3 regions of the Streptomyces sp. NPDC051214 genome follow, and region 2 is predicted to be linked to each of the others. Evidence: riboswitches for the same ligand, from Rfam matches in the RefSeq annotation. Region 2 holds a riboswitch; each other region holds the start of a gene.
What was found. Region 2 has a riboswitch for cobalamin ahead of metE (5-methyltetrahydropteroyltriglutamate--homocysteine S-methyltransferase). Riboswitches for the same ligand answer to the same signal wherever they lie in the genome.
Positions count from the first base shown of each region.

Region 1 (7,412 bases), on a different contig from region 2:
AGGCCGTACCGGCCGGGGCGCAGGCTCGCGAGGGCGCGGGTCAGGGTGATCTGGCCGGCGGCCGTGGAGTGGACCGTGAGGCGGGGCTCGGTCGGCAGCGGCCGGCCGGCCGGTGCCTTCAGGGCCGCGTTGCTGGCGAACCGGCCCGCGGCGACGGCGGCTGCGCCGCCCACGAGGGCGGTGGTGACGGCGGTGACGGCCGTTGCCGTCGCTTTGGCTTGGCGCACCAGCCCAGTGTCGGGCCCTGGCCCGCCGTGGGCCAGTGGGCGGGGCCCGCGGGGTGATGTCAGTTGGCCCGCGGAGCCCCGCGACGCGTCACCGTTGGCCGTAGCCCCGCAGCCTGTCCTCGACCTCCCTCAGCTGGCCCGTGGACAGGAGGGTCGGGGCGTGGCCCGGGACGGAGCTTGCCGTGAGCCAGAGGCGGGACATCCACTCGAGCTGCGCCGTGCGGTCGTACGCCTGGTCCAGGGTGTCTCCGTAGGTGACGGTCCCATGGTTCTGCAGCAGGCAGCCCGTGCGGTCCCTGAGGGCCCGGAGCATGTGCTCGGCCAACTCGTCCGAGCCGTACGGCGCGTACCGGGCGACGCGGACCGGGCCGCCGAGGGCGGCCGTCATGTAGTGGATGGGCGGCAGCTCCGGGACCAGGGTGGAGACGGCGGTGGCGTGCACCGCGTGGGTGTGGACCACGGCTTCGGCGGACGTGGTGCGGTAGACGGCGAGGTGCATGGGCAGTTCGCTCGTCGGGGTGAGGTCACCGAAGAGCCGGTTGCCGTCCGTGTCGACGCCGACGGCGTCCCGCGGGGTCAGGCGGTCGTACGGCACGCCGCTCGGGGTGACCAGGATCGTGCCGCCGACGCGCACCGAGACGTTGCCCGATGTGCCGACCACCAGGCCGTCCGTCACCGTCCTGCGGGCCGTCGCCACCAGCTCGTCCCAGGCCCGCTCGATCGTGTCCTGCCGGTCCTCGCCCCGCTCTTTCCGCTGCTCCGTCATGCCGTGATCCTGCCAGCAGCGGGGCCGACACGGGCCGGCCCGCGGTCGACCGGAGAGCGACGAACTTCCACTAGCCTCGTGCGTGATTTGTCCCGCACGTCGCCATCCGGGGGAAATATGGCCCGTGACCGCACACCGTCCCTCCGTCGCGCCCGCTTCATCGCGGTCTCCGTGACGGCTCTGACCCTCGGGGGCGCCGCCCTCGCCGAGATTCCGGTTTCGGCCGCGGGCAAGCCGAGAGGGCACGACGTCTCCTCGCACCAGAAGAACGTCGACTGGCAGCAGGCCAGGAGCAAGGGCGCGCAGTTCGTCTACGTGAAGGCCACCGAGTCCCACACGTACCGCAGCCCCTACTTCCGCCGGCAGTACGACGGCTCCCGCGCGGCGGGCATCCTCCGCGGCGCGTACCACTTCGCCCTGCCGGACAAGTCATCGGGCACCCGGCAGGCCGCGTACTTCATGGAGCACGGAGGGCACTGGCGGGCGGACGGGCGGACGCTGCCGCCCGCGCTCGACATCGAGCACAATCCGTACGGCGCACGGAAGTGCTACGGCCTCGGCAGCGCCCGCATGGTCGCCTGGATCAAGGCCTTCAGCGGCGAGGTGAAGCGGCGGACGGGCCGACGCCCGGTGATCTACACGACCACCAAGTGGTGGAACGCCTGCACGGGCGGCAGCCGGGCCTTCGGAGCGGATCACGCGCTGTGGCTGGCACGCTGGGCGCCGACGCCGGGAGCGCTGCCCAAGGGCTGGTCGCGCCTGACCATCTGGCAGCACGACAACGCCGGCCCGCTGCCGGGTGATCAGAATCTCTTCAACGGCTCGGCGACCACGTTGAAGAGCTTCGCCCGTGGGTAGCCGGGTAGCTCGGGAAGCCCTGATTCCGGGCCCTGTGACGCCCCTCGGGGCGATCTGCGTCGGCGCCCCGGAAGAACCGGAGTGGCGGTGCCCCGCATTGGGTCACCGCACGGCCCGACCCAGTTCACTTTCCGTTCACTCAGCTTGCCTACGTTCCACTTGCCACTGACGTCCAACAGAAGCCTGGGTAAATGGAACACATCACGCTTCTCCTCGGGATCGTGATCGTTACCGCTCTCGTGTTCGACTTCACGAACGGTTTCCACGACACGGCCAACGCGATGGCGACCACCATCTCGACTGGCGCTCTCAAGCCCAAGACGGCGGTGGCCATGTCCGCCGTGCTGAATCTCGTCGGCGCTTTCCTCTCCGTCGAGGTCGCCAAGACGATCTCCGGCGGAATCGTCAACGAGGACGGACTGAAGACAGAGGTGATCTTCGCGGCGCTCGTCGGCGCGATCCTCTGGAATCTGTTGACCTGGCTGGTGGGCCTGCCCTCCAGTTCCTCCCACGCACTCTTCGGCGGCCTCATCGGCGCCGCGGTCATGTCGATGGGCTGGTCGTCGATCGACGGCGGCACCGTCGTGACCAAGATCCTGCTCCCCGCGATCGCCGCGCCCCTCGTGGCCGGTCTCGCCGCGACGCTGGCCACGCGCCTGACGTACCGCATCGGGCGCAACACCGAGACCAAGGCCACCGCCAAGGGCTACCGCGTCGGCCAGATCGCCTCCGCCGGCCTCGTCTCGCTGGCCCACGGCACGAACGACGCGCAGAAGACCATGGGCATCATCACGCTCGCCCTGGTCACCGGCGGTGTCCTGAACCCGGGCGCCAACCCCCCGATGTGGGTCATCGTCTCGGCCGGTGTCGCCATCGCGCTCGGCACCTACCTCGGCGGCTGGCGCATCATCCGCACCATGGGCAAGGGCCTCACCGACCTCCAGCCGCAGCAGGGCTTCGCCGCCCAGACCAGCGCCGCGACGGTCATCCTGGCCTCCTCGCACCTGGGCTTCTCGCTCTCCACCACCCAGTCCTGCTCCGGCGCCGTGATGGGCGCGGGTCTCGGCCGCAAGGGCGGCGTCGTCCGCTGGTCCACGGCGACCCGCATGTTCATCGCCTGGGGCCTGACGCTGCCGGCCGCCGGTCTGGTCGGCGCGGGCGCGGAGTTCCTCACCAAGCAGGGCCCCTGGGGCGTCGCGGTGACCGCCGCGCTCCTCGTGGCCGGCTCGGCCGTGATCTGGGTGCTGTCCCGGCGCAACGCCGTCGACCACACGAACGTCGCCGACGACGAGATCGGCGGCTCCTCCGCCGACGAGCCCGCCGGCGTCGTGACCACCGCGATCGCCGCCGTCACCCCGCCGCCCACCGGCTCGGCGGTGACGAGCCCCGACGTCGACCTCGTCAAGGCCACCATCGCGGCCCCGACCGGCACCGTGGCGGACCCCGCCCGGCCCGCCACGGTGTAAGGACAAGTCAGCATGGACATCGACTGGGCAGCTCTCGGCTCCGTCTTCGGAGTCAGCCTCGCGGTGACGGTGGCCCTGGTGGGCCTGTTCACCCTCGGCATCGTCGGCCTCTCCAAGCACGAGGCGGCCACGTCCGGCGCCTCATCGGCCACGGCCGGCAGCGCCACGGCAGCACGCATGGGCGCGTACGCGTGCTTCGCGCTCTGCGCGGCTGCGGTGGCGTACGGGATCTATCTGATCGTCGCCTGACGACCGGGCTTCCGGGTGGGGTGCGGGACGCTTCGGCGTCCCGCACCCCACCTTCGTATGTGGGCCTCCGCACACTCTCCCGCCGCAGGTCAACGGCAAGTTGACGGGCGTTCGTGGGCGTGGTGGACTGCCGGAGCCATACGGCAGCAGGAGAGGAAGTCGGTGTGAATCCGGCGCGGTCCCGCCACTGTCATCGAGGAGCTGACTCCTCGGAAGCCAGGAACTCTCGCCGCCGATCACGTCGAACCAGGGCGCGGACACCCTGAGTGAGGACATATCGCCATGCGCGGCCGCCCGTTGCCGGACCAGTTCCCGAGCGTGAGCTCACTTCTCGGCACAGCGACCGGCTGAAGCCATGCGTGCCGATCGCGACTTCGCGTACGGCGCCGCCGCCGGCCTTCTCGGTGATCTGTTCCTCGGCGATCCTCGCCGCGGGCATCCGGTCGCCGCGTTCGGGCGGGCCGCCGGTGCCGTCGAGCGTGTCCTGTGGCGTGACCACCGCGGGTGGGGCGCGCTGCACGCCGTGGTGTGTGCCGGGGGTGCTGCCGGTGCGGCCGCCCTGGCCTCTTCTCTCGTACGTGACTCACGCGCCGCGTCCGTCGCGCTGACCGCCGCCACCACCTGGGCCGTGCTCGGCGGGACCTCGCTGGGGCGTGAGGCGCGGGCCGTGGGCGGGGCGCTCGCCGCCGGGGACATCGAGGTGGCCCGGGAGCGGCTGCCGCATCTGTGCGGGCGTGATCCGCAGGCGCTCGACGCCGACGGCATCGCGCGGGCCGTGGTGGAGTCCGTCGCCGAGAACACCTCCGACGCCGTGGTGGGTGCCCTGGTGTGGGGTGCCCTGGGCGGGGTCCCGGGGCTCGTCGCCTTCCGCGCCGTCAACACGCTCGACGCTATGGTCGGGCACAAGTCCGCGAAGTACCGGCGCTACGGGTGGGCTTCCGCCCGGCTCGACGACGTACTGGGGTGGCCGGGCGCCCGGCTCACCGCCGTGCTCGCGACTGTTGCCGGGGAATCGCCGCGGGGTGCGGTGCGGGCCTGGCGGGAGGACGCCGCCAAGCATCCGAGCCCCAACGCCGGGCCCGTCGAGGCCGCCTTCGCCGGGGCGTTGGGCGTACGGCTCGGGGGGACGCTCTCGTACGCGGGGCGCGTGGAGCACCGGCCGGTCCTGAACGGCGGCGGGCGGGGCGTGGAAGTCGCCGACATCGAGCGGGCCGTGAAGCTTTCACGGCGGGTCGGGCTGCTCGCCCTCGGGGTCGCCGCGGCCGTGAGCACCGTACGGAAAGGCAGGGCCTCATGAGTGGTGGACTCCTCGTCGCGGGAACCACGTCCGACGCGGGCAAGAGCGTCGTCACCGCAGGGATCTGCCGGTGGCTGGCCCGCAAGGGCGTCTCCGTCGCGCCCTTCAAGGCGCAGAACATGTCCCTCAACTCCTTCGTCACGCGCGAGGGCGCCGAGATCGGGCGCGCCCAGGCCATGCAGGCGCAGGCCGCCCGGGTCGAGCCGACCGCGCTGATGAATCCGGTGCTGCTCAAGCCGGGCAGCGACCGCAGCAGCCAGGTCGTCCTGATGGGCAAGCCCGTGGGCGAGATGAGCGCGCGGGGGTACCACGGGGGGCGGCAGGAAGCGTTGCTCACCACCGTCCTGGGATGCCTGGAGGAACTTCGGGGCAGCTATGACGCCGTGATCTGCGAAGGGGCGGGCAGTCCCGCCGAGATCAATCTGCGCCGTACGGACATCGTGAACATGGGGATCGCGCGGGCCGCCCGCTTCCCGGTGGTCGTGGTGGGAGACATCGACCGCGGGGGCGTCTTCGCCTCCTTCTTCGGGACGACGGCGTTGCTGAGTGCCGAGGACCAGGAGCTGGTCGCCGGGTATCTCGTGAACAAGTTCCGGGGCGACGTCTCGCTGCTCGAACCCGGCCTCGACATGCTCCATGGGCTCACCGGGCGGCGCACGTTCGGGGTGCTGCCGTTCCAGCACGGCCTCGGCATCGACGAGGAGGACGGCCTTCGGGTCTCCCTGCGGGGCGCCGTGCGGGAATCCGTGGTCGCTCCCCCGGTCGGCGAGGACGTGCTACGGGTCGCCGTCTGTGCCGTACCGCTGATGTCGAACTTCACGGACGTGGACGCGCTGGCCGCCGAACCGGGCGTCGTCGTGCGGTTCGTGGACCGGGCCGAGGAGCTCGTCGACGCCGATCTCGTGGTCGTGCCCGGCACGCGCGGCACCGTCCGCGCCCTGGAGTGGCTGCGCGAGCGCGGCCTCGCCGACGCCCTGGCGCGGCGCGCCGCCGAGGGGCGCCCCGTCCTCGGGATCTGCGGCGGCTTCCAGGTGCTCGGCGAGCACATCGAGGACGACGTCGAGTCGCGGGCGGGAGCCGTGGACGGGCTCGGTCTGCTGCCCGTGCGCGTGCGGTTCGCGCGCGAGAAGACCCTCGCGCGGCCGGTCGGCGAGGCCCTCGGTGAGCCCGTCGAGGGGTACGAGATCCATCACGGTGTCGCTCAAGTCCTGGGCGGTGAGCCGTTCTTGGACGGGTGCCGCGTCGGCGAGGTGTGGGGCACGCACTGGCACGGCTCGCTGGAGTCCGACGCGTTCCGGCGGCGCTTCCTCGCCGAGGTCGCCCGCGCCGCCGGGCGCCGCTTCGTGCCCGCCCCCGACACCAGCTTCGGCACCCTGCGCGAGGAGCAGCTCGACCTGCTCGGCGACCTGATCGAAGAACACGCGGACACGGACGCGCTGCTCAGCCTGATCGAGACCGGCCCTCCCGCCGGACTCCCCTTCATCGCACCGGGGGCACCCTCATGACCGTCCTGCTGCTGTCCACCGCCGACACCGACCTCCTCGCCGCCCGTGCCTCCGGCGCCCCCTACCGCATCGGCAACCCGACCCGGGTCGACGCGCAGGCCGAGCTGCCCGCGCTGATCGAGGGCGCGGACATCGCCGTCGTACGCCTGCTCGGCGGCAAGCGGGCGTGGGAGGACGGGCTCGCGGCGCTGAAGGCCGCCGGGATCCCGACGGTGCTGCTCGGCGGCGAGGCCGTGCCGGACGCGGAGCTGATGGCGGAGTCGACCGTGCACGCGGGGTCCGTGGCGGAGGCGCTGCGCTACCTCGTCGAGGGCGGCACGGAGAATCTGCGGGAGCTGGCGCGCTTCCTCAAGGAGGACGTCCTCGCGGCGGGGCACGCCCGCTCCGGTGCCGCCCACACGCGGCTGAGCGCCGAACCCCGGAAGATGCCCGAGTACGGGGTGCACGGCACGCGCGCGTACGTCGAGGGCCGGCCGACCGTGGGGGTGCTCTTCTACCGCGCGCACCAGCTCTCCGGGAACACCGCCTTCGTCGACACGCTGTGCGACGCGATCGAGGCGCGGGGCGCCAACGCCCTTCCGGTGTACTGCGGTTCGCTGCGCGGCGCCGACGCGGGCCTGTACGAGATCCTGGGGAAGGCGGACGCCCTGGTCGCCACCGTCCTCGCGGCGGGCGGCACGCACGCATCGGGCGCGAGCGCGGGCGGCGACGAGGAGGCCTGGGACATCGGCGCCCTCGCCGACCTCGACATCCCTGTCCTGCAAGGGCTTTGCCTGACCTCCTCGCGTGCCACGTGGGACGCGTCGGACGCCGCGCTCTCCCCCATGGACGCGGCCATGCAGGTCGCGATCCCCGAGTTCGACGGCCGGATCATCACCGTGCCGTTCTCCTTCAAGGAGCAGGGCCCCGACGACGTACCGGTGTACGTGGCCGACCCCGAGCGCGCCGCCCGCGTCGCCGGAATCGCCCTGCGGCACGCCCAGTTGAAGCACAAGCCGAACGCGGAGAAGAAGCTCGCCCTGGTCTTCACCGCGTACCCGACCA
Region 1 covers NZ_JBFBAT010000018.1:58,691-66,102, forward strand. The annotation lists gene AB0M70_RS36370 (alpha/beta fold hydrolase) at 1-227, opposite strand, end outside; gene AB0M70_RS36375 (class II aldolase/adducin family protein) at 316-993, opposite strand; gene AB0M70_RS36380 (lysozyme) at 1,111-1,851, shown strand; gene AB0M70_RS36385 (inorganic phosphate transporter) at 2,043-3,317, shown strand; gene AB0M70_RS36390 (hypothetical protein) at 3,330-3,566, shown strand; cobalamin riboswitch at 3,673-3,815, shown strand; gene AB0M70_RS36395 (cobalamin biosynthesis protein) at 3,922-4,863, shown strand; gene AB0M70_RS36400 (cobyric acid synthase) at 4,860-6,368, shown strand; gene cobN (cobaltochelatase subunit CobN) at 6,365-7,412, shown strand, end outside.
Region 1: linked by a shared signal. The riboswitch ahead of AB0M70_RS36395 (cobalamin biosynthesis protein) and the one ahead of metE (5-methyltetrahydropteroyltriglutamate--homocysteine S-methyltransferase) in region 2 are both predicted to bind cobalamin.

Region 2 (7,412 bases):
CGGCGAGCCAGCGGTCGGGTGTCAGGACGGGGAAGTCGGAGCCGAAGAGCACCTTGTCCTGCAGCAAGGAGTTGGCGTAGTGCACGAGTTGCGGCGGGAAGTACTTCGGCGACCACCCCGAGAGGTCGATGTGCACCCCCGGTTTGTGGGTGGCGACGGCGAGGGCCTCGTCCTGCCAGGGGAAGGACGGGTGCGCGAGGATGATCTTCAAGTGCGGGAAGTCGGCGGCGACGTCGTCGACGTGCATCGGGTTCGAGTACTTCAGCCGGATCCCGCCGCCTCCGGGCACGCCCGCGCCGATGCCGGTCTGCCCGGTGTGGAAGAGGGCGACGCAGCCGGTCTCCTCGATGACCTCGTACAACGCATAGGCGAGAGCACGGTCGTTGGGGAAGAAGCCCTGGATGCTGGGGTGGAACTTGAAGCCCTTCACCCCGTACTCCTCCACGAGCCGGCGGGCCTGCCGCACGCCCGCCTTCCCTCGGAACGGGTCGACGGACGCGAAGGGGATCAGCACGTCAGGGTGGGCGGCCGCGGCCTCGGCGACCTCCTCGTTCGGGACGGGCGCGGTGCCGGTGGCGGACTCGGCGTCCACGGTGAAGACGACGGCGGCCATCCGGCGCTCGCGGTAGTAGGCGGCCATCTCCTCGAGGGTCGGCTTGCGGTTGCGCCCCTCGACCTTGAAGTACGCGCTGGAGGCGGCGTCGAGATCCTCGTCGAGCGAGGCGTGCCCCCGGGAAGAGACCTCGGCGTGTGTATGGACGTCGATCGCGGTGAGCTCGGAGGGATTCAACTCGTCCAACTCCCTCACGCGCCGGGGATCTTGGGCGCGGGGATGCCGACCGGCTCCGGGGTGCTGCCCACCGAGGTGTGCCAGGCGGCGGCGATGGACTCCGGGGTCCAGCCGCCGTCCGCGTACGCCACGGAGGACTCGCGCGGATGCGACCACAGGGTGAGCCGGTCGCCGCCGATGCCGACGCACTGCCCGGTCACGTCACGGGCGAAGCCGGAGGCCAGGAACGGGACGAGCGCGGCGCAGTCGTCGGCCGTCCCAAACCCCTCGCCCTTGCGGAGGAAGTCCGGCAACGGCTGCCCCTCCTTCATGGCCTCGATGTACGGGGCGAAGGCGGGGATGGTCTCGGTCATGGCGGTGGCGGCCACCGGCACGATCGCGTTGACGGTGACGTCGGCCCTGGCCAGCTCCATCGACCACGTACGGACCAGGGCCGCGATGCCGGCCTTGGCGGCGGCGTAGTTGGTCTGCCCGAAGTTGCCGCGCTGCCCGGCGGGGGAGCCGACCAGGATCAGACTGCCGCCCTCGCCCTGCTCCCGCATGCGTACGGCGGCGGCGCGGGCGCAGGTGAAGGTGCCCCGCAGGTGGGTGGTGAGGACCGCGTCGAAGTCGTCGTCGGTCATCTTCCACAGCACCCGGTCGCGCAGGATCCCGGCGTTGGTCACCATCACGTCGAGCCGCCCGAACTCCGCGACGGCGCGGGCGACCAGGCGCTCCGCGGCCTCACTGCTGCCGACCGCCGCCACCTCCGCGACGGCGCGCCCGCCCGCTTCGGTGATGGTCTTGACGGCCTGCTCGGCCGCCTCCTCGTCGACGTCGTTCACCACCACGGCGGCTCCGGCGCGAGCGAGGGCGGCGGCGTAGGCGAGGCCGAGGCCGCGCCCTGATCCCGTGACGACGGCGACCTTGCCGCTCAGGTCCACGGTGTATGAGTCCAGCACTGGGAAACCCCTTCAACGCGCAGCGAATACACATGGGTTGGCGGGCGGAGGCGGTGGGCCTCGGCCCGCAGAAAGGAAGCTAAGTCAAACCATTGTTGTCGTCAATGATTGTTTCCAACATCGATAATGCGGCATGCTGGACACTGTCAGCACGACCGCCGCCGGTACCGCTGTACGCCCGCGAACCACCGATCAGGGAGAGCACCCCACATGACCAGCCGGAAGACCACCGCCGAGCCCGTGGAGGAAGGGTCCGTGGACGAGAGCGCGCCCTGGATGCGGGGCCTGCACGCCGACGCGGGCTACCTGCTCTACCGCCTGGGCCTGCGCTCGGGTCAGCTCTTCAACGCGGCGCTCCAGAGATCCGGGCTACGCCTGCGCCACTACGCGCTGCTGCGCTACCTGGCCACCGTGGAGGGCGCGGCCCAGCGCGAACTGAGCCAGGAGCTGGGGTACGACCCCAGCGCGATCGTCGGCCTGGTCGACGACCTGGAACGCCTCGGCTTCGTCGAACGCCGCCCCGCCCCCGACGACCGCCGCCGCCGCATCGTGGCCCTCGCACCCGCAGGCCACGACTTCCTGCGGGACTCGGACGAGGTGGCGCGGGGGGTCACCGACGAGCTTCTGGCTCCGCTCGGTGCGGAGGAGCGGGAGATGTTGCATGGGCTGTTGTCCCGGGTGGCTCATGTGGAGGGGGGCTGAGGGGCCTCGGGCGGAGGTCAGTCCGGATCGTCCAGCAGAGCGTCTTCCTGGCGGTCGAGCTCCCGGCCGGCGGTGTTGCCGGAGTGGTTGCTGCGCACGATGGCCATCGTCTGTTCCACCCACGCCTCGCCCGGATGACGGCCGATGGCCCGCCACTCGTGGAGCACGGTGCGCAGGTAGCGCTCGATGAAGTCCTGGAACTCGGGCTGAGCACCGGGCAGGCTGTGCAGCGCCATGTGCAGTGCCGTGCGGTGCAGTTCCGATGGAGGGGCGGCGGATTCCTCGTGCCGGGCGGCCCAGAGCTTGAGCAGCACATGGGCCGCCGAGACGCTGTGGTCCTCCCAGTAACCGGCGAAGTCGGTCACGGCCATGCCGAGATGCGCCTGACACAGGGGCTCCAACGCGTGCTGCATGATGTCCCGGTCCATGTCACACAGCAGGCGGTTCTCCCGACGCCATGGTTCGTCGCCTCCCCTCATCCAGGAGAGGTGCCCACGCTGGTCGTCGCCGGGCGCCATGCCGTAGGTCCAGTACGGGTCGACCGCCGGGGTGGCGGGAGGGGCGCCGGACTCGATGTCCGCCAAGGTGAGGCGTACGTCCTTCCGCTCCCCGAGCCAGGTGCGCTCCAGGTCGATCGCCCTGCTGAACGTACGCCACCGGTCGCCTCCCGGATCCGTGTCGGAACGGCCAGCGTTTCCATCATGGCGGAGCGGGGCGGTCATTCATCCGGAAATGGCCGCCCCGGCCCGCACCGCGCGGTCAGGAACCCGAGGGAAGTTCCGCCCTCACCTCCCGTGCCGCCGCGACCAGGTTCTCCAGGGACGCCTTGGTCTCGGGCCAGCCTCGGGTCTTGAGGCCGCAGTCCGGGTTCACCCACAGTCGGTCGGCGGGGATGGCCTCAAGTCCCTTGCGCAGCAGGGCTGCCGCCTCCTCGGTGCTCGGCACGCGCGGGGAGTGGATGTCGTAGACGCCGGGGCCCGCCTCACGCGGGTAGCCGTGCTCGGCCAGTTCGCGTGCCACCTGCATGTGGGAGCGGGCCGCCTCCAGGCTGATGACGTCGGCGTCGAGGTCGTCGATGGCCTGGACGATGTCACCGAACTCGGCGTAGCACATGTGCGTGTGGATCTGCGTGTCCGGTCGCACGCCGCTGGTGGTGAGGCGGAAGGATTCCGTGGCCCACTCCAGGTACGCGGCGTGCTCGGCGGTGCGCAGCGGCAACGTCTCGCGCAGCGCGGGCTCGTCGACCTGAATGACCGACGTGCCCGCGGCCTCCAGGTCGTCGACCTCGTCGCGCAGGGCCAGGGCGACCTGACGCGCGGTGTCGCCCAGGGGCTGGTCGTCGCGGACGAAGGACCAGGCGAGCATGGTGACGGGGCCCGTGAGCATGCCCTTCACGGGGCGGTCCGTGAGGGAGTTGGCGTACGACGTCCAGCGCACCGTCATCGGCTCGGGCCGTGAGATGTCGCCCGCGAGGACCGGCGGGCGTACGTAGCGGGTGCCGTACGACTGGACCCAGCCGTGTTGCGTGGCGAGATAGCCGGTGAGCTGTTCGGCGAAGTACTGCACCATGTCGTTGCGTTCGGGCTCGCCGTGCACCAGGACGTCGATGCCCGCCTTCTCCTGGAAGGCGAGGACCTCGCGGATCTCCGAGCGGATGCGTTCCTCGTAGCCGTCCGTGTCGATGCGGCCCGCCCGCAAGTCCGCGCGCGCGGTGCGCAGTTCGGTGGTCTGTGGGAACGATCCGATGGTGGTCGTGGGCAGTTGTGGCAGGCCCAGGCGCGAGCGCTGGGCCGCCGCGCGCACCGGATAGGCGTGGACGCGGCGGGCGTCGGCGTCCGTGACGGCGGCGACACGGGAGCGTACCGCCGGGTCGTGGGTGAGGGCCGAGCCCGAGCGGGACGCCAGATCGGCGCGGTTGGCGGCCAGTTCGGCCGTGATGGTGTCCGTTCCCTGGGCCAGGGCGCGCGCCAGTGTGGCGATCTCGGTGGCCTTCTGGTGGGCGAAGGCAAGCCAGCGGGCCACCTGCGGGTCGATGTCCCGTTCCGCGTCGGCGTCCAGCGGGACGTGCAGCAGGGAGCAGGACGCGGAGACGTCGACCCGGTCGGCGAGGCCCAGGAGCGTGCCCAGGGTGGAGAGGGACTTCTCCAGGTCGTTGATCCAGATGTTGCGGCCGTTGACGACCCCCGCGATCAGGCGCTTGCCGGGCAGCCCGCCGACGGCGGCGAGGTCCTGCAACTGGCCGGCGGCGGCCTCCGTGAAGTCCAGGGCGAGCCCCTCGACGGGTGCCTTGGCCAGCACGGGCAGGGCATCGCCGAGCCTGCCGAAGTAGGAGGCGACGAGGAGCTGCGGGCGATCGGTGAGGGCGCCCAGGTCACGGTAGGCGCGGGCGGCGGCGTTGAGCTCGGCCGGGGTGCGGTCCTGGACCAGGGCGGGCTCGTCGAGCTGCACCCATTCGGCGCCCGCGGCGCGCAGGTCGGCGAGGACTTCCGCGTAGACGGGCAGCAGGCGGTCGAGGAGCGTGAGCGGCTCGAAGTCGGCGGCCACGCCGGGCGCGGGCTTGGCGAGCAGGAGATACGTCACCGGGCCGACAAGGACAGGGCGTGCGGCGAGGCCGAGCGCGACGGCCTCCTTGAGCTCGGTCACCTGCTTGGCGGAGTCGGCGGTGAAGACGGTGTCGGGGCCCAGCTCCGGTACGAGGTAGTGGTAGTTGGTGTCGAACCACTTGGTCATCTCAAGGGGCGCCACGTCCTGGGTGCCGCGGGCCATCGCGAAGTAGCCGTCGAGGGGGTCGGTGTCGACGGCCTCGCGGTGCCGCCGCGGGACGGCGCCGACCATGACGCTGGTGTCCAGGACATGGTCGTAGTACGAGAAGTCGCCGGTCGGCACTTCGTGGATGCCGGCGCCGGCCAGATGCTGCCAGGTGGACCGGCGCAGCCGTGCCGCGGTCTCCCGCAGGGCGTCGGCGCCGACGCGGCCCTTCCAATAGCCTTCGACGGCCTTCTTCAGTTCCCGGTCGGGGCCCTGGCGGGGGTAGCCGTACACGGTGGCCCGTGCTGCCGCGGCTGCGGACTTCGCTGTCACGGAAATCTCCTTCGCGAGATGACTCCTGAGCATCCCGGGGACGGGACACGGACGCGAAGGGATGACGGACCGGGCGGACGTACGCGCCGATCGCGCGGTGCTCCACCTGATCTGTACGCCGACCCGCCCACGAGGTCACCGGGATGTCCGCACATGAGGGATCACATGCGGGCAACGGGCAGGTCTTCGGACTCGCGGGCACATCTGCCGGGGCAGACACCTACTGGCCGTCGCTTCCCGGGCCCGCGCTCGGACCCAGTGCGTATGACGGCGGTCGTTCCCACTCACCGCTGCGGGGCAGTCCCGGATTCCCACCGGGTTCCCTCTTGCGACGCCTCTGCCTGGCGGACAGGGCGAACCAGCTGCACGGATCAGGCTAGAGGGTAGGTGGCCTCTTGGGCAGTACTGATCACATTCCGGACCGTGAGCTGAGACACGGACCCATACCGGCGTGGGACGCGCGAAGGGGCGCGGAACAGATCACCACTCTGTTCCGCGCCCCGCTCACAGCAGCCGCGGGCCCCTCGGCCCGGCGGCGGACCCGGGCCCCTCAGCCCCGGTCGTAGAGGTGGAACCCGCGCCCGCTCTTGCGGCCGAGCAGCCCCGCTTCGACCATGCGCAGGAGCAGCGGTGGCGGGGCGTAGAGGGGTTCCTTGAACTCTGCGTAGAGAGATGCCGCGATGGAGGCGACCGTGTCCAGGCCGATCAGGTCGGCCAGCTTCAGCGGGCCCATCGGGTGCGCGCAACCCAGCTCCATGCCCGCGTCCACGTCGGCGGCCGTGGCGAAGCCCGACTCCGTCATCCGGATCGCGGAGAGGAGGTAGGGCACGAGCAGCGCGTTGACGACGAAGCCCGCCCTGTCCTTGGACCGTACGACCGTCTTGCCCAGCGTGTGCGTGGCGAAGTCCGTCACGGCGGCGACGGTCTCCGCGGCCGTGTGCAGCGAGGAGACGACCTCGACCAGCGGAAGGACGGGGGCGGGGTTGAAGAAGTGCAGGCCGAGGACGCGGTCGGCGCGCCGGGTCGCCATGCCCAGACGCATGACGGGGAGGGAGGAGGTGTTGGTGGCCAGGATCGCGTCCGGGTCCTCGACGATCTTGTCGAGGGCGGCGAAGATCTCCGTCTTCGCCGCGGTGTCCTCGACGACCGCCTCGACGACGAGCTGGCGGTCGGCCAGATCGTCGAGGCTGCCGGTGAAGACCATGCGGGCCAGCGCGTCCTCGGCGCCGATGCGGTCCAACTTGCCGCGCTGTACGGCACGTTCGAGGCTGACGGCGACGCGCTCGCGGGCGGCGCGGGCGGCGAGCGCGTCGGCCTCGCAGACCACGGTGTCCAGACCGGCGCGGGCGCACACCTCGGCGATTCCGGCGCCCATCTGACCGCCGCCCACCACGCCGACCCGGCGGATGGCCGCGGTCATGACTGACGCTCGGGGCGGTCGGCGAACGGGCGGCGCACGAGGTGGCGACTGTAGGCGTCCGTGGTGAAGAACGCGGGCAACTCCCGCCCCAGAGCGGTGCGTTCGAAGATCTCGCGGATTTCGCCGAGGGGCGCCCATGGGTACTGCGCGCCCAGCGCGGCCAGCTCGTCCTCCACCAGATCGAGCACGGTCGCGCGGTCGACGACGCGGTGGCGCAGCCACTGCCAGATCTGCACCCGGGCGATCTCGGCCGTGGCCGCGTCCTCCATGAGACCGTCCACGGCGACGGCTCCCTGACCGTGCAGCCACGCGGCGAAGTAGCGCAGGGCGACCGCGATGTTGGTGCGTACCCCCTCCGCGGTGGGCGGCGCGCTGATGCGCCGTACGGACAGCAGTCGCGCGGCCGTCACCTCGACGTCGTCGCGGGTGCGGTCGAGCTGATGCGAGCGGGTGCCGAGCACCCCGTCGAACACCTCGC
Region 2 covers NZ_JBFBAT010000001.1:287,013-294,424, reverse strand. The annotation lists gene AB0M70_RS01410 (amidohydrolase family protein) at 1-790, opposite strand, end outside; gene AB0M70_RS01405 (SDR family NAD(P)-dependent oxidoreductase) at 805-1,728, opposite strand; gene AB0M70_RS01400 (MarR family winged helix-turn-helix transcriptional regulator) at 1,942-2,433, shown strand; gene AB0M70_RS01395 (hypothetical protein) at 2,451-3,155, opposite strand; gene metE (5-methyltetrahydropteroyltriglutamate--homocysteine S-methyltransferase) at 3,193-5,514, opposite strand; cobalamin riboswitch at 5,674-5,892, opposite strand; gene AB0M70_RS01385 (3-hydroxybutyryl-CoA dehydrogenase) at 6,065-6,934, opposite strand; gene aceB (malate synthase A) at 6,931-7,412, opposite strand, start outside.

Region 3 (7,412 bases), on a different contig from region 2:
CCGCCGTGCAGGTCGGAGGGGAGCCGCTGCCAGTTCTCCCTCAGGACGGTCTCCATCAGGTCGAGCGCGCGGGTGCGGTGACCGAGCCGGTCGAGTACGTGGGCGATGCCGGCGAGGCCGTCGTTGAGGCCGAGGGGGGTGCCGGGTGTGGCGGGCTCGGTGTGCTTCAGGAGCCAGCGCTCGCCTTCCTCGTAGCGTTCCCCGCCGCTCTCGGCGAGGGCGAGCAGCACTCCGGCCGCGCCGTGCGCGATGCCGAGTCCGCCGCCGTCGGTGAACTGGGCGATGTCACCGGGGAAGAGCCGGTCGTCGCGCTCGGGGGTGGCCGAGGCGAGGATGGCCTTGACCATCGAGTCGCGGCTGTGGGGCCAGTCGGCGGGGTCGACGAAGACGGTGGCCGCCCCCGCCGTCCTGGCGGCGCCGGCCCTGTCCCCCTTCGGGACGCCCTCCCCCAGGGCTTCCGGCGCTCCCGCCCGCAGGACCGGCGCCTGCTCGCCCGTGCCGGGGCGCTGGATCTCCGCCACCGCCTCGGCGAGGAACTCCTGCGGTACGTCCGGGAATTCGGCGGCGATCATCTCGGCGAGGTGCGCGGCCTTGCCGCGGTCGACGGCGAGCAGCGAGGTGACCGGCAGGAAGAGGGCGAGCCGCAGACACGCGAGGGCGTAGCGGTCGACGTCCGCGCCGGTGCGGTCCGGCGGCGCGACGAACCCGGGGTGTGCCATGACCTGGCGCCCGGAGTCGCCCACGGTGCCGGCGGCCTCGAAGTCGAGGAGCGCAACGGACTGTTCGTCGGGCGCGACCATGATGTTGAAGAGGTGCAGGTCGTTGAAGACGACGCCGCGTGCGTGCACGGCGGTGACGGCTTCCTCGACGCAGCGGTGCATGCGCAGCGCCCAGGCCGTGTAGTCGGCGATGGCCTGGGGGTCGGGCCGGCTGACCAGGAGCGGATGCCGGTGCGCGAAGAAGGAGTTGAGGGTGGTTCCCTCGAGGAAGTCCATGACCAGGAAGCGGTGGTCGCCGAGCAGGAACCAGTCCCTGACCTCGGGGGCGACACCGAGTCCGGAGAGCTTGTCCAGGGCGGCCTTCTCGCGTTCGAGCCGGGCGACGGCGTCGGCTCCGCCCGCGGCGAGACCGGCGTGCGGCCTGCCCTCCTTGAGGACGACCTTGCGGCCGTCGCGGGTGTCGGTGCCGGCGTAGACCCCGCCGCCGTTGGAGAAGTGCAGGGCCTTCTCGATGCGGTACGGCAGGTCGCCGACGGTGGTGGTGTTGCGGGCGGCCAGCTGGGGTGCGAGGAACGCGGGCAGCTCCACCCAGTCGGGCACCCGGAAGGCCGGGTCGCGGGAGTCGGGGACGAGCGTGCCCTCGGCGTTCTCGACGGCGGGCACGAGCGTGCCCTTGCCGTTGTCGCACATGCGCCGGGTGAAGGCCCCGTACCTGACGTAGAGCGGCCCTTCTTCCCAGCGCAGGTCGGTCAGGATGTAGGGCCCGTCGAACCCTTCGAGGCGCTTGCCCAACTCGGTGAGGACGGACTGCAGTTGTGTCTCGTCGTCCGGGTAGATCGTGGCGAACTTGCCGCTGTTGTCGCGGCCCGCGTACTTGCTGTTGCGCAGGTGCAGGAGGTGGGCGGCGGGCACGAACTTGAAGGGGATGCCGCGCTCGACGCAGTGGTCCCAGATGATCGCGCCGATGCGGTCGGCGTTGTCCAGGGTCGCGGAGGCGTGGACCTTCCAGCCCTGGGCGGGCGTGGGGCGCGGCTCCCCGTCGGCGCCGAGCGGGATGAGCGAGAGCCAGTCCCCCTTGCGCACCGACCGCCAGCCCGGCGGCACGGCCCGGCCCGCGGTCTCGAACTCAGGGGCGCTCTTGCCCACGGACAAGCGGTCCGGAGTCTCGTAGAAGTGCCTGTCCGCCAGACAGTAGACCTCGTACCGCTTGTCCACGAACGTCTCCTCCCCATGTGGTCTGGCTCAGAGAGTTCCAGGCCGCAAAGGGGACGGACAGTCACGGATGTCATCGATCGGGCATGCGGAACGCATGGGTAAAGTCCTGTTCGCACACTTTCGAGCACACATAACGTCCGCAGAACGTACACAATTCGGCTCAGAGGGCGTCACACAAGTAAATTCCGCCGCAGGAGCGGACCCCCTCAGTCCTCCGGCGGGAAGACGACCTCCCCGCTGCCGGACAACGTGATGGTGATCGCCTCGACCGGACACCCCTCGGCCGCTTCGAGCACTTTCTCGTTGGCGTCGGTCTCGGGGTCCTGAGGGTGCGACTGACGGGCGGAGTCGAGCGTGAAGCCGCCCGGCGCCGTGATCACGCACATCCCGGAGCCGATGCAGACCGACCGGTCCACCTCGACGTGCCAGCGGTCGCCCATCAGGCACCCGCCCCCCCGTACCCCGCGGGCAGGTGGATCATCTTGTGCTCGAAGTACTCGCCGTACCCCTCGGGCCCGAACTCCCGCCCGAGGCCGGAGTTCTTGTAGCCGCCGAACGGTCCGAGCATGTCGAGGCTGAAGGTGTTCACCGAGTACGTGCCGGTGCGCACCCGCCGCGCGATGTCGATGCCGCGCTCCGTGTCCGCCGTCCAGACGCTGCCGCTGAGCCCGTAGTCGGAGTCGTTGGCGATCTTCACGGCCTCGCTCTCGTCGCCGTACGGGAGCAGACAGATGACCGGGCCGAAGATCTCCTCGCGGGCGATGCGCATCGAGTTGTCGACGCCGCCGAAGAGGGTCGGCTCGACGTACCACCCCTCGTCGAACCCGGCCGGACGCCCGCCGCCCGTGAGGATCTTGGCGCCCTCCTCCTGGCCGATGCGGATGTAGTCGAGCGAGCGCTGCTGCTGGCGCTTGGCGACCAGCGGGCCCAGTTCGGTCTCCGGGTCGAGCGGGTCGCCGACCTTGAGCGCGGCGGCCGCGGCGGCGAAGGCCTCGGCGAACTCGTCGTGGCGGGAGTGCGGCACGAGGATGCGGGTCTGGGCCACGCACGCCTGGCCGTTGATCATCCAGGCGAAGGGGACGATGCCGGCGACCGCCGCCGAAGCGTCCGCGTCCGGCAGGATCACCGCGGCCGACTTGCCGCCCAACTCCAGTGTCACGCGCGTGAGGTTGCGGGCCGCGACCTCCATGACGCGCTTGCCCGCGCCGACGGAGCCGGTGAAGGACACCTTGTCGACGCCGGGGTGCCCCACGAGGTACTCGCTCACCTCGCGGTCGGCCGAGATGATCGAGAGCACGCCCTGCGGCAGCCCCGCCTCGGTGGCGATGTCGGCGAGGATGTACGCGTCGAGCGGCGTCTCGGGCGAGGTCTTGAGGATCACCGGGCACCCGGCGAGCAGCGCGGGCGCCAGCTTGGCCGCCGCGGTGAACTGCGGGACGTTCCACGGGACCACGGCCGCCACCACGCCGACCGGCTCGCGCCGGACCAGGATCTTGCCGAGGGCGCCGTCGCGCGCCTCCTCGTACGTGAAGTTCTTCGCGACCGTGAGCGCCGAGTCCCAGACCATCATCGCGGCGAGGGCCTGCACCATCACGCTCGACGTGTACGGGGTGCCGTTCTGGGAGCTGATGACGCGGGCGATCTCCTCGTGCCGCACGGCGAACGCGTCCTTGATCCTGGTGACGACCTCGATCCGCTCGTCGAGGGTCATCCGGGGCCAGGGGCCCTCGTCGAACGCCTTGCGCGCGGTGGCGACGGCCCGGTCGACGTCGGCGGGCGCGGCGTGCGGCACCCGTGCGAAGACCTGGCCGGTGTGCGGCGAGACCACCTCGATGACGTCCTTGCCGTGGGGGTCCACCAACTCCCCGCCGATGAACAGCTGTCCGTGTTCCACGAGCTCGGTCATGGTGACTGCCTCCTGCGGGAATCCGCCTGCGCGGCACGCTTTCTGACACTGTTTCAGAACTGATACCAGTTCTAGTTCCACTAGTCCACGGAGGGCAAGGCTCAAGTAGCCTGTTGAAACGGTCGACTTAGGCGATCATTGGAACCAGTTCTAGTTACGGTCGAGCGACGAACGAGAGAAGAAGAGGGCGCCCGATGACGCAGGTGACCGAACCGCAGGTGACCGAGCACGGCGGGGGCGTATGGAGCATCAAGGTCCCCATCCCCGACAACCCGCTGGGCTTCACCCTCGTCCACCTCCTGGACACGGACGCCGGCCCCGTCCTCGTCGACACGGGCTGGGACGACCCCACCTCCTGGGACGCACTCGCCGAGGGCCTCGCGGCCTGCGGCACGTCCCCCGACGCGGTGCACGGCGTCGTCATCACCCACCACCACCCCGACCACCACGGCCTGTCGGCCAAGGTCCGCGAGGCGTCGGGCGCGTGGATCGCGATGCACGAGGCGGACGCCTCGGTCGTGCGCCGCACCCGGACCGGGCCGCCCGCCCGCTGGTTCGACTACATGGTGGAGAAGCTGACGGCCGCGGGTGCCCCCGCCGACCATCTGGCCCCTCTCCTCGCCGCCCGTGACGCGGGCCGCGCACCCCGGCTGCCCGGCCTGGCCGCCGCGCTCCCCGACCGCGGCATCACCCCCGGCGAGCTCCTCGAACTGCCTGGGCGCAGGCTCCGCGCGATCTGGACCCCCGGCCACACGCCCGGCCACGTCTGCCTGCACCTGGAGGAGGAGCACCCGGCGCGACTGCCCGGCCACGGCCGCCTGTTCTCCGGCGACCATCTCCTGCCCGGGATCACCCCGCACATCGGCCTGTACGAAGACCCCGACGACGAGACCGTGACCGATCCGCTCGGCGACTACCTCGACTCCCTGGAGCGCATCGGCCGCCTGGGGGTCGCCGAGGTGCTCCCGGCCCACCAGTACGCGTTCACCGACGCCCCGGGGCGCGTCCAAGAGATCCTGGCCCACCACGAGGAGCGCCTGACGGATCTGCTCGCCCTCCTCGCCGAGCCCCTCACCCCCTGGCAGCTCGCCGAGCAGATGGAGTGGAACCGCCCCTGGGCCCAGATCCGCTACGGCTCGCGGAACATCGCGGTCTCCGAGGCCGAGGCCCATGTGCGGCGCCTGGTGAAGCTGGGGCGCGCGGAGGCGGTGGGCCACGATCCCGTGCGGTACCGCGCGGTGTGACCTCCTGCCGGGGGCGGCCGCCTCGGGGCCCGTCCCCTACGGGCCGGTAGAGTGGCCCCGTCGTCATCATGCCCGTACGGGGGGAAGCCGGTGCGAATCCGGCGCTGACCCGCAGCCGTGATCCACGGTCCTCAGGACCGGTGGAGAGCCGGATCGCCTCGTACGGAACGTGACCGGCTCGCGTCATCGGAACCGCCGATGACCGGCACCGTCGAGGTATACGGAGCCGGAGCCGCCCGGTGCCCGTGCCCGCACGCGCCCGTGCTGCCCCGCTCCCCCGCAGGGAGAGGCACCCGCCGCATCATGAACGTTCGCCGCAGCGCAGCGGTCCTGGCCGCCGTCGCCGTGTTCGGTTCGGCCGCCGCCCCGGCCGCCTTCGCGGACACCGCGTCCCCGTCGCCCTCCGCCAAGCTGCCCTCCGGTCTGTACGGCGACGCGGACCCCAAGTTCGACGGGGTGTTCCGGCAGTCGTACGCCCTGCTCGCCCAGGACTCCGTCGGCGTGAAGCCCGCCGCGAAGTCCGTCGACTGGCTCACCGGGCAGCAGTGCACGAACGGCGGTTACGCCGCCTACCGCCCCGACGCGGGCGAGCCCTGCGGCTCCAAGACGATGTTCGACAGCAACGCGACGGCGTCGGCCGTGCAGGCGCTCGCCGCGCTCGGCGGCCAGCAGAAGACGGTCGGCAAGAGCGTCGACTGGCTGAAGTCCGTGCAGAACCAGGACGGCGGCTGGGGCTACAGCCCCGGCATGGACTCGGACGCCAACTCCACCGGCATCGTCATCGGCGCGCTCGTCGCGGCGGGCGAGAAGCCGCAGTCGGTGAAGTCGCAGGACGGCAAGTCCCCGTACGACGCGCTGCCCGCCCTCGCGATGAGCTGTGGCAAGGACGGCGGCGCCTTCGGCCTCGCCGACGTCAAGTCCGGCAAGCTCTCGCCGAACGCGGACGCCACCGCGGCCGGCGTCCTCGGCGCGCACGGCAAGGGCCTGGTCGTGGACGCGGCCAAGAAGAAGGAAGCCGCCCCGAAGTGCGCGAAGGCCGACACCGCCGAGCAGGCGGCGTCGAACGGCACGGGCTACCTCCTGAAGACGCTCGCCAAGGGCGACGACCACCTGATGTCGTCGATGCCCGGCGCCAAGAACATGCCCGACCTCGGCAACACCGCCGACTCCGTGCTCGCGCTCGCCGCGGCCGGTCAGCCGGAGCAGGCCGAGAAGTCGGCCCAGTGGCTGGCGAAGAACTCCGCGCAGTGGGCCGAGAAGTCCGGCCCCGCCGCCTACGCCCATCTGATCTTCGCCGCCCGCGCCGCCGGCCTGGACCCGCGTGACTTCGGCGGCGCGGACCTGGTCAAGCAGCTGGGCGCACAGGGGCCCGCCCCGCAGGCGACGGAGAAGGCCGCCGACGAGAAGAAGGACAGCGACGACGGCGGCGTGAGCATCTGGTGGATCATCGGCGTCGGCATGGTCGCCGGCATCGGCATCGGCTTCCTCTACAGCGGCAACAAGAAGAAGCAGCAGCTGTGACGCGGGGTCGCGCGCGGTGCGGGCGCCTGGTGATCGGGGCGCTCTTCGCCGCCCTGCTCGGTGTCCTCACCGCCGCCCCCGCGCAGGCCGCCGGGTACCGCTACTGGTCCTTCTGGGACCGGGACGGTTCCAGCTGGGCGTACGCGAGCCAGGGGCCGAGCACCGCGCGCCCCGACGACGGGGCCGTCCAGGGCTTCCGGTTCGCCGTGTCCGCCGACTCGAAGGACGCCGCGAAGCCGCGCGGCGCCGCCGACTTCGACACGATCTGCGCCAAGACCCCCGCCAAGGACGACCGCAAGCGGATCGCCCTGGTCATCGACTTCGGCACGCCGGGCGACGCCCCCGACGGGGAGAGCCCGCCGAAGGCGCGTACGGCCTGCGCTCAGATCGCGGACGACGCGACCAGCGCGGACGCGCTCGCCGCGGTCGCCAAGCCCCTGCGCTACGACAGCAACGCCCTGCTGTGCGCCATCGCGGACTATCCGAAGTCGGGCTGCGGCGAGCAGGTCTCGGGCAACGGCGAGTCCGACGCCACGGAGAAGAAGCCGGCCGCGAGCGACGAGGAGAGCGGCTCCGGTGGCCCCTCCGTCGGTCTGATCGCGGGCGTGGCCGCCATCGCCCTGCTCGGCGGGGCCGCCCTCTGGCAGGCACGCCGCCGACGCGGCTGACCGCACGATGACCGACCACCCGAGCACCGCTCCCGGTGCGCTGCGCAGGCGCCTGGCCCCCCAGGCGCACCGGAGCAACGCGCTGCATCCCGGCGCCTGGTGGGTGTGGGCGCTCGGGCTCGGCGTCGCGGCGTCGCGC
Region 3 covers NZ_JBFBAT010000002.1:766,570-773,981, reverse strand. The annotation lists gene lanKC (class III lanthionine synthetase LanKC) at 1-1,934, opposite strand, end outside; gene AB0M70_RS07830 (ferredoxin) at 2,141-2,374, opposite strand; gene AB0M70_RS07825 (aldehyde dehydrogenase) at 2,374-3,840, opposite strand; gene AB0M70_RS07820 (MBL fold metallo-hydrolase) at 4,035-5,084, shown strand; cobalamin riboswitch at 5,120-5,260, shown strand; gene AB0M70_RS07815 (prenyltransferase/squalene oxidase repeat-containing protein) at 5,388-6,605, shown strand; gene AB0M70_RS07810 (SCO2322 family protein) at 6,602-7,273, shown strand; partial or broken gene AB0M70_RS07805 (energy-coupling factor transporter transmembrane component T) at 7,281-7,412, shown strand, end outside.
Region 3: linked by a shared signal. The riboswitch ahead of AB0M70_RS07815 (prenyltransferase/squalene oxidase repeat-containing protein) and the one ahead of metE (5-methyltetrahydropteroyltriglutamate--homocysteine S-methyltransferase) in region 2 are both predicted to bind cobalamin.